Regions from separate parts of the Chryseobacterium mulctrae genome, predicted to be linked through region 1. Evidence: riboswitches for the same ligand, from Rfam matches in the RefSeq annotation. Region 1 holds a riboswitch; the other holds the start of a gene.
What was found. A riboswitch is a leader RNA that binds a small molecule or an ion and turns the genes downstream of it on or off. The one in region 1 is predicted to bind S-adenosylmethionine.
Positions count from the first base shown of each region.

Region 2: linked by a shared signal. The riboswitch ahead of FDY99_RS23695 (alpha/beta fold hydrolase) and the one ahead of FDY99_RS08330 (SusC/RagA family TonB-linked outer membrane protein) in region 1 are both predicted to bind S-adenosylmethionine.

Region 1 covers NZ_VAJL01000001.1:1,849,555-1,855,195, forward strand. Annotated here, with positions in the region: gene FDY99_RS08330 (SusC/RagA family TonB-linked outer membrane protein) at 1-2,001, opposite strand, end outside; SAM riboswitch class I at 2,085-2,181, opposite strand; gene FDY99_RS08335 (type II 3-dehydroquinate dehydratase) at 2,424-2,831, shown strand; gene pckA (phosphoenolpyruvate carboxykinase (ATP)) at 2,981-4,597, opposite strand; gene FDY99_RS08345 (GYDIA family GHMP kinase) at 4,725-5,630, opposite strand.
Region 2 covers NZ_VAJL01000001.1:1,739,907-1,745,547, forward strand. Annotated here, with positions in the region: gene FDY99_RS07735 (homocysteine S-methyltransferase family protein) at 1-131, opposite strand, end outside; gene FDY99_RS07740 (O-succinylhomoserine sulfhydrylase) at 427-1,629, opposite strand; gene FDY99_RS23690 (ACT domain-containing protein) at 1,826-3,367, opposite strand; gene FDY99_RS23695 (alpha/beta fold hydrolase) at 3,423-4,361, opposite strand; SAM riboswitch class I at 4,424-4,535, opposite strand; gene FDY99_RS07755 (MGH1-like glycoside hydrolase domain-containing protein) at 4,722-5,641, shown strand, end outside.

The DNA.
Region 1 (5,641 bases):
TTTCAGAATGGCAAATTCTAACCCCACATTTAAGTTGAGATTGGTTTCCCACTTCAGATCCGGAGTCGGAAGTCTGCTTGCAACCGTACCGCCTTCACCAAGATTGTTATAAAATGTGTACAAACTTTGGTACGCATAATACGTGCTCAATTTGTCATTTCCCTGACCACCATAACTTGCACGAAGCGTCAACTGATCAAAAATATTTAAATCTTTAATGAAATTTTCGCTCGAAGCTTTCCATGATCCACCAACTGACCAGAAAGTTCCCCATCTGTTTTCGGGCGAAAATCTTGAAGAGCCATCTGCTCTTACCGATCCGGAAATGAAATATTTATTTTTAAAATCATACTCCGCTTTTCCTAAGTAACTTAAAAGTCCCAATTTATCACTGCTTCCGCTAAATCCACCTAACAAAGCTGCCGCATCTGGCTCATAATAATATGGAAGTGAAAATTGGCTTCTGTTTCCAGAAATAGTTTGAAATTCGTAATGATAAAATTCCTGACCCGCTAAAATATTAAAGTGATGCTGGTTGAATTTTTTATCAAAAGTCAAAATATTACTGGTTGTATAAGACAGCGTTCTTGAGTTTGTTTTTGTTACTGAACCACCGATTTCACTTCCCTGCCCTATCAAAGGATTGGAATAAAAGTGACCGTTGTAATTAACCAAATCAACAGAAAAGCTAGATTTAAACTTTAATTCCGGTAAGAAAGTAAAGTCTAAGAACCCTTTTCCTGAAAAGTTATCTTCACGGTTTTCATTTTTATCTAAAGGTAATGTCGCTGCAGCATTTTGATTCTGTAAAGCACTTGTAGGACGGTATTTTCCAAAGTCATAGATATAATTTCCATTGGCATCTAATCGGTGACTTCCGTCTGCATTTCTTTCGTAATAAGGATAAAAAGAAGGAATTACTCTTGCTGCATTAATAATATTATCCGTTCTGGAATCTGAAGAAGGTGGCGCTTCCTGAAGACTGTTCGTATAACTTAAATTAGCCCCAACATTTAACCATTTTTTAACTTCAGAGTTTATTTTAAGTCTTGTACTGTATTTTGTAAAACCTGATCCAATAGCAATTCCTTTATCATCCAAATATCCTAATGAAAAGAAGTAATTGCTTTTTTCGCTTCCACCACTGAAATCTAGATCGACCTGGCTTCTTGCTGCCACTCTCTGAAGAATATCTCTCCAGTCATCATTCCATAAAGCAGTAGCTCCAGGCAAAAGCTTCCCATCGGTTCCTACAGGTTTTGCATAATTTGATCCGTATGGATTTATTCCTAAACCATTGCTTCCGGAAACCAAAGCATCACTCGCCATTTGCGCCGCCTGTTGAGAAGTAACCTGACTTGATTTGTAGCCATTTCTCAAAGCTTCCCAATACAATTGAAAATACTGATCTGTATTTACCTGTTCGTAATCTTTAACCGCTCTTGTAGAAAAACCCTGACTGATATTAAAATTCACTTTAGCCTCACCTTTTTTTCCGGATTTTGTTGTAATAATAATTACTCCGTTGGCTGCTCTTGAACCATAAAGTGAGCTTGCTGTAGCATCTTTCAAAACACTGATCGATTCAATATCATTCGGACTTATCGAGTTGATATTCCCGTCAAAAGGAATTCCGTCTACCACAAACAAAGGATTACTTGAAGCACTTACCGAGCCAATTCCACGAATACGAATAGATGCCGTTGCACCCGGTTGTCCAGAAGCACTTACCGCCTGAAGACCCGGAACCTGTCCTTCCAAAGCTTTGGTAATATTGGTAACCGGTCTGTTATTTATTTTTTCGCTCGAAATCGTTGCCACAGAGCCTGTGTAACTTGTTTTTTTCGCTTTTCCGTAAGCGACAACTACTACTTCATCTATATCCTGTTCGCGAAGTGTATCTTTTTTTGCTTCCTGACCATTAATGTTGATTATTCCTAAGAAAAACACTGCAATAGGTGGAATCCAAGCTTTAGAATTAATTAAATTTTTGTTAATCATAACTCATTTCATTTATCAAATTTTAAAAATTAACCCTTTGCAGAAAAGACAGCAAAGGGCATCGATAAATACGATTAACCAATTGCTTATTTTTCCTTTAAAGGCTGAATGTAACACCTTGCAAAGAGCAGGTTGCTAAGACTTCATAGGGTCAGTTCCCTCCATCTTTCTTTATAAGCCGATCGAAATATGTTTGCAAATCTAAAAACAATTAGTCTACAAAACAAGTAGACTTTGTGATTTTAAATCATTATTTAATAAAAATTAACTTCATAAATTCTTAAAAAACACTAAAATAGAGAGTTATAGAGATTATCAAATTCTTAAATATGACAAATATCATTAAAAATAATGTAATTCTAAAAAATGATTTAAAATAGAAAAGCTTTCGACTTATTAAAAAAACTTTCTAAATTTATACTATGAAAGTTTTAATTATAAATGGTCCTAATCTCAATCTGTTAGGCACGAGAGAACCCGAAATTTACGGGAGTGTTTCTATGGAAGAGTACTTAGAAAAATTAAGGTCAGAATTTCCTGCACATGAATTGAATTATTATCAATCGAATATTGAAGGTGAACTGATTAACAGGCTTCAGCTAGATGATTTTGATGCGATCATTATTAATCCTGGAGCTTTCACGCATTACTCTTATGCAATTGCAGATTGTTTAAAGAATATTCAAAAATCGAAAGTAGAAGTTCACATCAGCAATATTTACAAAAGAGAAGAGTTTAGACAGAAATCTGTAACGGCAGCTTGTACAGATGCAGTTTTGTCCGGCTTTGGAATGGACGGATATCGATTGGCAGTTTTGAGTTTGAAGTAAATTCCCACAGATCGCTCAGATTTTCACAGATGATCGTGTAAAATGGTTCATGAATTTTGCTCTCGCAGATTTTGGAGATTACGCAGATTATTTTTTAAATACCAAAATAAAAAAGGCTCATCAAATTGATGAGCCTTTCTTCACTATTTCTAAATGGTCTGTTCCTGCAATTGAGGACCAGAAGCAATCAGCTTTTTGCCTTCGTCAGTATTGCAATACTGCTCGAAGTTTTTGATATATTTTGCAGCAAGATCTTTTGCTTTTTCTTCCCATTCTGCAACATCGCTGTAGGTATCTCTAGGATCTAAAATCCCTTCAGAAACATTTGGCAATGAAGTCGGAATTTCTAAATTCATTACCGGGATTGTTGTTTTTTCAGCTTTTTCGATTGATCCGTCGATGATAGAATCAATGATTGCTCTTGTATCTTTTAACGAAATTCTTTTTCCGGTACCGTTCCATCCAGTGTTTACCAAATAAGCTTTTGCACCGTGCTCTTTCATTTTCCCGATCAATGTTTTAGAATACATTGTTGGATGTAATGTTAAGAAGGCTTCACCAAATGCAGGTGAGAAAGATGGTTCTGGCTCAGTAATTCCTCTTTCAGTTCCTGCTAATTTTGAAGTATATCCGCAAAGGAAGTGATATTGAGCCTGGTTTTCATCTAAAATAGAAACTGGAGGCAATACTCCGAAAGCATCAGCAGAAAGATAAACAATCTTACTTGCGTGACCTGCTTTAGAAGGTAAAACGATTTTGTTGATATGATAAATCGGGTAAGAAACTCTTGTGTTTTCAGTGATAGATCCATCTGTATAATCAGCAACACCGTCGTGTACCACAACGTTTTCAAGAAGTGCATCTCTTTTTATTGCTCTGAAAATATCCGGCTCTTTTTCTGCTGACAAATCGATTACTTTAGCATAACAACCACCTTCGTAATTGAAAACTCCGTTGTTATCCCAACCGTGCTCGTCATCACCAATTAAATATCTTTTAGGATCTGCAGACAAAGTAGTTTTTCCTGTTCCCGAAAGTCCGAAGAATAACGCTACATCTCCTTCTTCTCCTACGTTTGCAGAACAGTGCATTGATGCCATTCCTTTTAACGGAAGATAATAGTTCATCATTGCAAACATTCCTTTTTTCATTTCACCACCATACCAAGTTCCTCCAATAATCTGAAGTTTTTCAGTAAGGTTAAACATGACAAAGTTTTCAGAATTTAATTCCTGTGCTTCCCAATTAGGGTTTGTCGTTTTTGATCCGTTAATTACTGTAAAATCCGGTTCTCCGAAGTTTTCTAATTCGAAGTGAGAAGGACGGATAAACATATTGGTAACGAAATGTGCCTGCCAAGCAACTTCAACGATAAATCTTACTTTTAATCTTGTGTCGATATTGGTTCCACAAAAAGTATCCACTACATAAATCTTTTTCGCATCAGAAAGTTGAGTCAATACCAAATCTTTACATGATTCGAAAATTTCAGGTGTTGTAGGTAAATTTACTTTACCATCCCAGAAAATAGTATCTTTTGTAACATCATCCTGAACAATATACCTGTCTTTAGGCGAACGGCCAGTGAAAATTCCCGTTTTTACAGAAACTGCACCAGATTCTGTAAGCTCAGCTTTCTCAAAACCCTGATTTTCAGGTGAAACTTCCGCTTGATATAACTCTTCGTATGAAGGATTATAAATTAATTCGTAATCTCCTTTAATTCCTAATTTTTGTAAATCTTGGACGATTTTAGCGTTTTTCATTTTACTTATATTTTCTTTTTCTTTTTGCCTATTTAACATTATGAATATTAACAAATTGTTAAACGTGGATAAATATAAACATATAAGCGAAAATGACAAATAAAAAATGACAACTATAAAAACCTGATTAACAACCGATTATTTCATTCCACTCAAAAACAGTAGTAAAACCTTTTCCCCAAAAATAGTCCTTAAACCCTACAAATTTTGAGCTCATTACAAAATCGCCACCCCAAGCTCCCAAACTTTTAACAAAACTAGGGCAATCTGAGAAAAACCTTGACTTAACTGTCGGAATTTCAATAAAATCTGAAATTTTTTGCTCATGTAACATCATTAGTTCTGAAAAATTTTCCAATTCATCACATAACAAAATATTTCTTGTGAGATTTGAAAATTCATCTACCATAATTTGAGACTTTATTTTTGACCTGTAAAGTTGAATTGCTTCGCGGCTGTCTTGCTTCTGATTGAGATGAATAAAAATCAAGTCATTTTTAAATGTTGGATTGAAATTTATCTTCTCAAAATGTATTTCGGGTTTGTTCTGAAACAACACCGCAGATTTTGCATTAGCAACCGCAATATCATATCCGCTTCCACCCAAACTTATAGAATTTAAATGGAAAGGATCAATCTGTGACCATTCGGCAAGATTGTTCATTAAAGTAGAACTGCTTCCCAAACCATAATCTGATGGAAACTGAAGATTTGTTTTTAATTGATAGGTATCGGTGCTTTTAAATTTAGTTTCAGAAAGACTCTGAACATTTTTAAGAGTTTTAAGAATAAATTCTGCGCTTTGATTGATATTGGTTTCAAGAATCTGCCATGTTTTATAATCGATGACAGCTTTTAACCATAATTTGTTTTGATGATAAGCTTCCCAGAAAACAATTGATTTTCCGTCTTGCTTTTCTTCAAAAAAAAACTCCTGTCCTAGCTTTGTGGGTACCGCTAAGACAAGAGCTCCGTCTACAGCGAAATATTCTGAAGTAAGCATAAGCTTTCCCGGTGAATAAATTTCGCCCATTTTTATTTTAA
Region 2 (5,641 bases), 110 kb from region 1:
CAATCTTTAAAACGCTCTCCACGGTAATCTTCTTCTTCGAATTTATATCGCTGAAGCATGGTTCCCATCGCTCCGTCGAGAATTAAAATTCTTTCGGATAATGCTTTGTATAGTTGTTCTGAATTTTTCATTTTACTTTTTTTGAAATTGTTGTTTTCATTTTAATAGGATTTTATCCTATTCTGATTTAAATCATCCTTTCAGGACTCTTTATTTATTTCAAACTTCTTATTTCTAAGCCTTGTCAAGGTTTCGAACCTTGACAAGGCTGGTTTTGCGCTGAATCTCTGCAACCCGACTTGAACGAGGTCTTTCGACAAGCTCAGGATAAATTCAGGCGGAAAAGCTGCTCAAATAATTAAGTTTCGGCTAAAGCCTTACACTCAACTCATCCACTAAAACGGGCTAAAGCCCATTCCTATTGAATTAATCCAAAGCCTGTTTTAAATCTGCAATAATATCTTCTACATTTTCTAAACCTACCGAGCAACGAACCAAACCGGCGGTAATTCCCACTTCATTTCTTTCTTCATCGGAAAGCTTGGAATGCGTTGTTGATGCGGGATGCGTGACAATCGTTCTGGTATCGCCAAGATTGGCAGAAAGTGAGCACATTTTTATTTTATCTAAAAAATTTCTGCCCCCTTCGATACCACCTTTGATTTCGAATGCTACGATATTTCCGCCCAGTCTCATCTGTTTCTTCGCAACCTCATAGCTTGGGTGAGATGGAAGAAATGGATATTTCGTCAGTTTTACATTCGGATGGCTTTCTAAAAATTCTGCAACTTTTAAAGCGTTTTCACAGTGTCTTTCTACACGGATTGCCAAAGTTTCCAGGCTTTTAGACAAAACCCACGCATTGAAAGGCGACATCGCAGGTCCGGTATTTCTTGCGAAAAGATAAATCTCACGAATCAAATCTTCTCTACCAACTGCTACTCCACCCAAAACACGACCTTGACCGTCAATTAATTTTGTAGCTGAGTGAACAACGATATCTGCACCGTATTTTATAGGTTGCTGTAAATAAGGAGTTGCAAAACAATTATCCACAATGAAAATAAGATTATGCTTTTTTGCAATCTTTCCGAAAAATTCTAGATCTAAGACTTCAATCGCTGGATTGGTCGGCGTTTCCAGATATAAAATTTTCGTATTGGGCTGAATGTATTTTTCAACATTTTCAGAATCTTCTGCTTTGAAATAAGTGGTCTCGATATTCCATTTTGGAAAATATTTTGTGAACAACGTATGTGTAGAGCCGAAAACCGACTGACAGCTTACGATATGATCACCCGCATTGAGCAAAGTGGCAAAAGTTGAATAAATTGCCGCCATTCCCGTTGCGAAAGCATAACCAGCTTCTGCGCCTTCCATTTTAACGATTTTGTCAGTAAATTCTGTAACATTAGGATTTGAAAATCGGCTGTACAGATTTTTTGATTTTTCTTCGGCAAAGCTCGCTCTCATATCTTCCGCATCTTCAAAAACAAAGCTTGAAGTAAGATATAAAGGTGTAGAATGCTCGTCAAACTGAGATCTTTCAGTTTGGGTTCTTATAGCAAGAGTCTCGAAGTTTGTTAACAGTTGCTCGTTGTTAGTTTTTGGTTGATTATTATCGCTCATAAACTTATTTATCTTTTTAGCAATGCATCAATTTAATTATGATTTTTTCAAATTTTTAAATTGACATGTTACTATATTGTTATAATTTGATTTGTTATTTTTGACAGGATTTCATCCTATCCTGAGTTAAATCGTCCCTTCGGGACTTTTCGGCGATGAAAGACTTCAAACTTCCATCTTCCAGCATCTTACGTATTTATTTCGTTTCACTTAATCTTAAAATATCTCCGAAAACTCCTCTAGCCGTTACTTTTGCTCCGGCTCCGGCTCCCATGATAACGATTGGGTTTTCACCATAACTTTCGGTATAGATCTCAAAAATAGAATCTGAACCTTTCAGCTGTCCCAAAGCTGAAGTTGCAGGAACAGAAATCAGCTTTACATCGAGGTTACCTTTCTCTTTCTGTAGATCTCCATGCAAATCTCCTACATATCTTAAAACGTGACCAGGCTTCTGATTTTTCTTAATTTTATCATATTCATTATCTAATTCTTCCAACCTTGAAAGAAATTCTTGTTTTGATATAGACAATAAAGCTTCCGGAACTAGGTTTTGGATGTTGATGTCATTAAATTCATTAATTAAGTCTAATTCTCTTGCCAAGATCAATAATTTTCTCGCTACATCGTTTCCTGATAAATCTTCTCTTGGATCTGGTTCTGTGAAACCTTTTTCTAAAGCTTCATTAACGATGGTTGAAAACTTATCATCTCTCAAAGAAAAATTGTTGAATACATAACTCAATGTTCCTGAAAAAACACCTTTTATTCTTGTAATATTTTCACCGGAAAGATGTAAAAGTTTTATCGTATCAATTAACGGCAAACCTGCGCCAACATTGGTTTCATACAAATAACGTTTATTATTTTTGTTCAACGTATATCTTAGTTTACGGTATTCTTCAATCGGAAGAGTGTTGAAAATTTTGTTTGAAGAGACTAAATCGAACCCGTTTTCTGCCAAAGCGTGGTAATTTTTGACAAAATCTGTACTTGCTGTATTATCAACAACAATTAGATTTTCAAGCTGGTTTTCTTTAGAGAAACTAATTAATTCATCTACATTAGAAGTTTTTTCAGAAGCAAAAACCTCATTGCTCCATTGGTTGTCAAAACCTTTTTTATTGAAAGCAATTTTTCTAGAATTGGCAACAGCAACGACTTTCAGATGTATATTTTTTCGTCTTTTAATTTCTTCCGAAGAATGTAAAACCTGCTCTATTAAGGTCTTCCCCACATTTCCGTGACCGATAATTGCCAAGTGAACTGTTTTTGGTTTTTTGAAAATTTCAGATTCAATGATATTTTTAGTTTTCTCATCCTGAGAAGATGTCACAACAATATTGATACGTTTTTCGCTTGAATTTTGGTTTAAAAGTAACGGAAAAACGTTATTTCTTGCCAATTCTGAAAGTATTTTATTTAAATCTTCTGCCACAAAACCGATGACAGAAACATTGTTGATACTATAAATCTGAGTAACTTTTCCTGATTTTCTTTCCGTAGCAAACTCTTCTATCAGACAGTTTACTGCTTTTTCAGAATCATCTTCATGTACAAGAATTGACAAGCCGTTTTCTACCGCCTGCTGAGAAATTATTCCTACACTAATACGCGCAAATGTAAGCGCTTTAAACACTCTTCCATCAATCCCTATTTCACCTAAAAAATCTTCTCCTTCAAATTTGATGATTGATCTGTTCTTTAAAAATTTTATTTCGTTTGCATTACTTTTCATCTGTAACCTTTTTTAATTTTTTTATAAGACAGAGTTACCTTAAACTCTTTTTTTCCTACAAAATGTTATTTATGATATTATTTAATTGACTGTATTCCATTAAGAAGGCATCGTGCCCATGAACTGATTTGATCTCGTGATAGAAAACATCTTCTTTATTTTCCTTTAGCTTTTCAAAGCCGTTTCTGATTTCAGAGGCAGGAAAAAACAGATCTGTATCTACAGAGATCATGTGCATTCGTGCCTGAATTTTCTCCAACATATTTTCGTTTGTATTGATATTCATCAGTAAATGATTCATCAGTTGATAAGATTTTAAACTAAATCTTTCGGCAAGAGATTTCCCATGATAAATCAGCCAGTCTTCAGATTCTAGCTGTTGTTTTTTCTGATTACATTTATTTTGAAATCTGTCGTTTAAAGATTGAGGCGTTCTGTAGCACAACATTGCATGGATTCTGGCTTTTTGAAGTGGTTCATCATTTCCATTTAATAAAAATTTCTGAACAAGACATTGAGCATACAACCAATCATGAGTTTTAGAATCACAGGCAATGGGAATAAAAATTTCGACTAAATCCGGTTTTTTCGAAAGCATTTCCCAACCGATTCCTCCACCCAAAGACCCTCCAATCAGAGCGTATATGTTTTTAATATTTAAAGATTCAAGACCTTTCAGAAATATATTTGCAATATCTGAAGGGGTAAAATCTGAATATTCGTCAATAAAAAAATCGTCATATCCATTTCCGGGAATATTGAAGCAGAGTACAGTATATTTATTTGTATCAATTATCTGATTTTCGCCAATCAATTGTTTCCACCAACCTTTTTCTCCGGCAACATTTGAGTTTCCGGTTAAGGCATGATTTATCAAAATGATGGGTGCTGAAAAGAGTTCTTTCCCGAAAAGCTGGTAGCTTAACGGGATATGATATTCTCTCTGAGAATCGGTTTTGTACAAAAAATTAATATGTTGCAGTTCTGTTTTCAATTTTATAATTATTAAAAAATAAATTTGAAAATGCCATGAGAATGGCTGAAAAGAACTTCAGTAAGTTATCTGTCCAAAATAAATTTATTTGGTAGAACGTAGCACCTTCTCTGCTTGCGCAAAGGGTTGCTAAGGTTTCACAGGGTCTAATCCCTCAACCTTTCTTGATAACATTTTCAATATGTAAATGAACGAATGGTGCAAAGATAAAACTTTTTATTTTAAAAATTAAAAAAAATTAATAAATAATATAAAACATAATCACAGTAGGGTTTTGAGAAGATTGTTAATAATTATTCAGATTAAAAAAATTGGAATTATTTATCAAAAAAATTAACTTAGCCATGAAAATGGCTGAAAATGAATATCGAAAAGCAAAGATTACAAAATAAAGACTGGAAAAACTGGGGACCTTATGTAAGCAACAGACAATGGGGAAATGTGCGCGAAGACTACAGCCCCAACGGAAATGCTTGGCATTTTGCCAACCACGATATTGCAGAAAGCCACACGTATCGATGGGGAGAAGAGGGTATCGCGGGAATTTCAGATACCAAACAACTTTTTTGTTTTGCCCTTTCATTTTGGAATAAAAAAGATAAAAGAATAAAAGAACGTCTTTTCGGGCTGAGCAATCCGCAGGGAAATCACGGAGAAGATATTAAAGAAATTTTCTACTATCTTGACAATACACCTACTCACAGCTATATGAAAATGGTGTACAAATATCCTATCAATGAATTTCCTTATGACGAAATCGTAGCTGAAAACGCAAGACGTACCAAAAAAGAACCTGAATACGAACTTTTCGATACCGGAATTTTTGATAAAGATGAATATTTCGATATTTTCATAGAATACTGTAAATCTGATGCTCATGATATTTTAATTCGTGTTACAGTCTGCAACAGAAGTAACCAAGCTGCCCCGATTGTAATTTTACCTACAACTTGGTTTAGAAATAACTGGAAATGGGGTTATAATGAATACAAAGGTCAGGTAGAAAGTGGAAAAGAAGGCTGCATCAACGTGGTTCACGACAGTCTTCCCATTAAAAAGTTTTATTCAAAAAATAAAAATGCAGAACAGGTTTTCTGTGAAAATGAAACCAATAACCCCAAACTTCATGGCACTCCATCTGTAGAAAATACTTACTATAAAGATGGAATCAACGATTATATTATTCATCAGCAAAATACTGTAAATCCTGAAAGAAAGGGGACAAAAGCAGCCTTCATCATTGATGAAGTTATTGAAGGAGGTCAGTCTGAAGTTTTTGA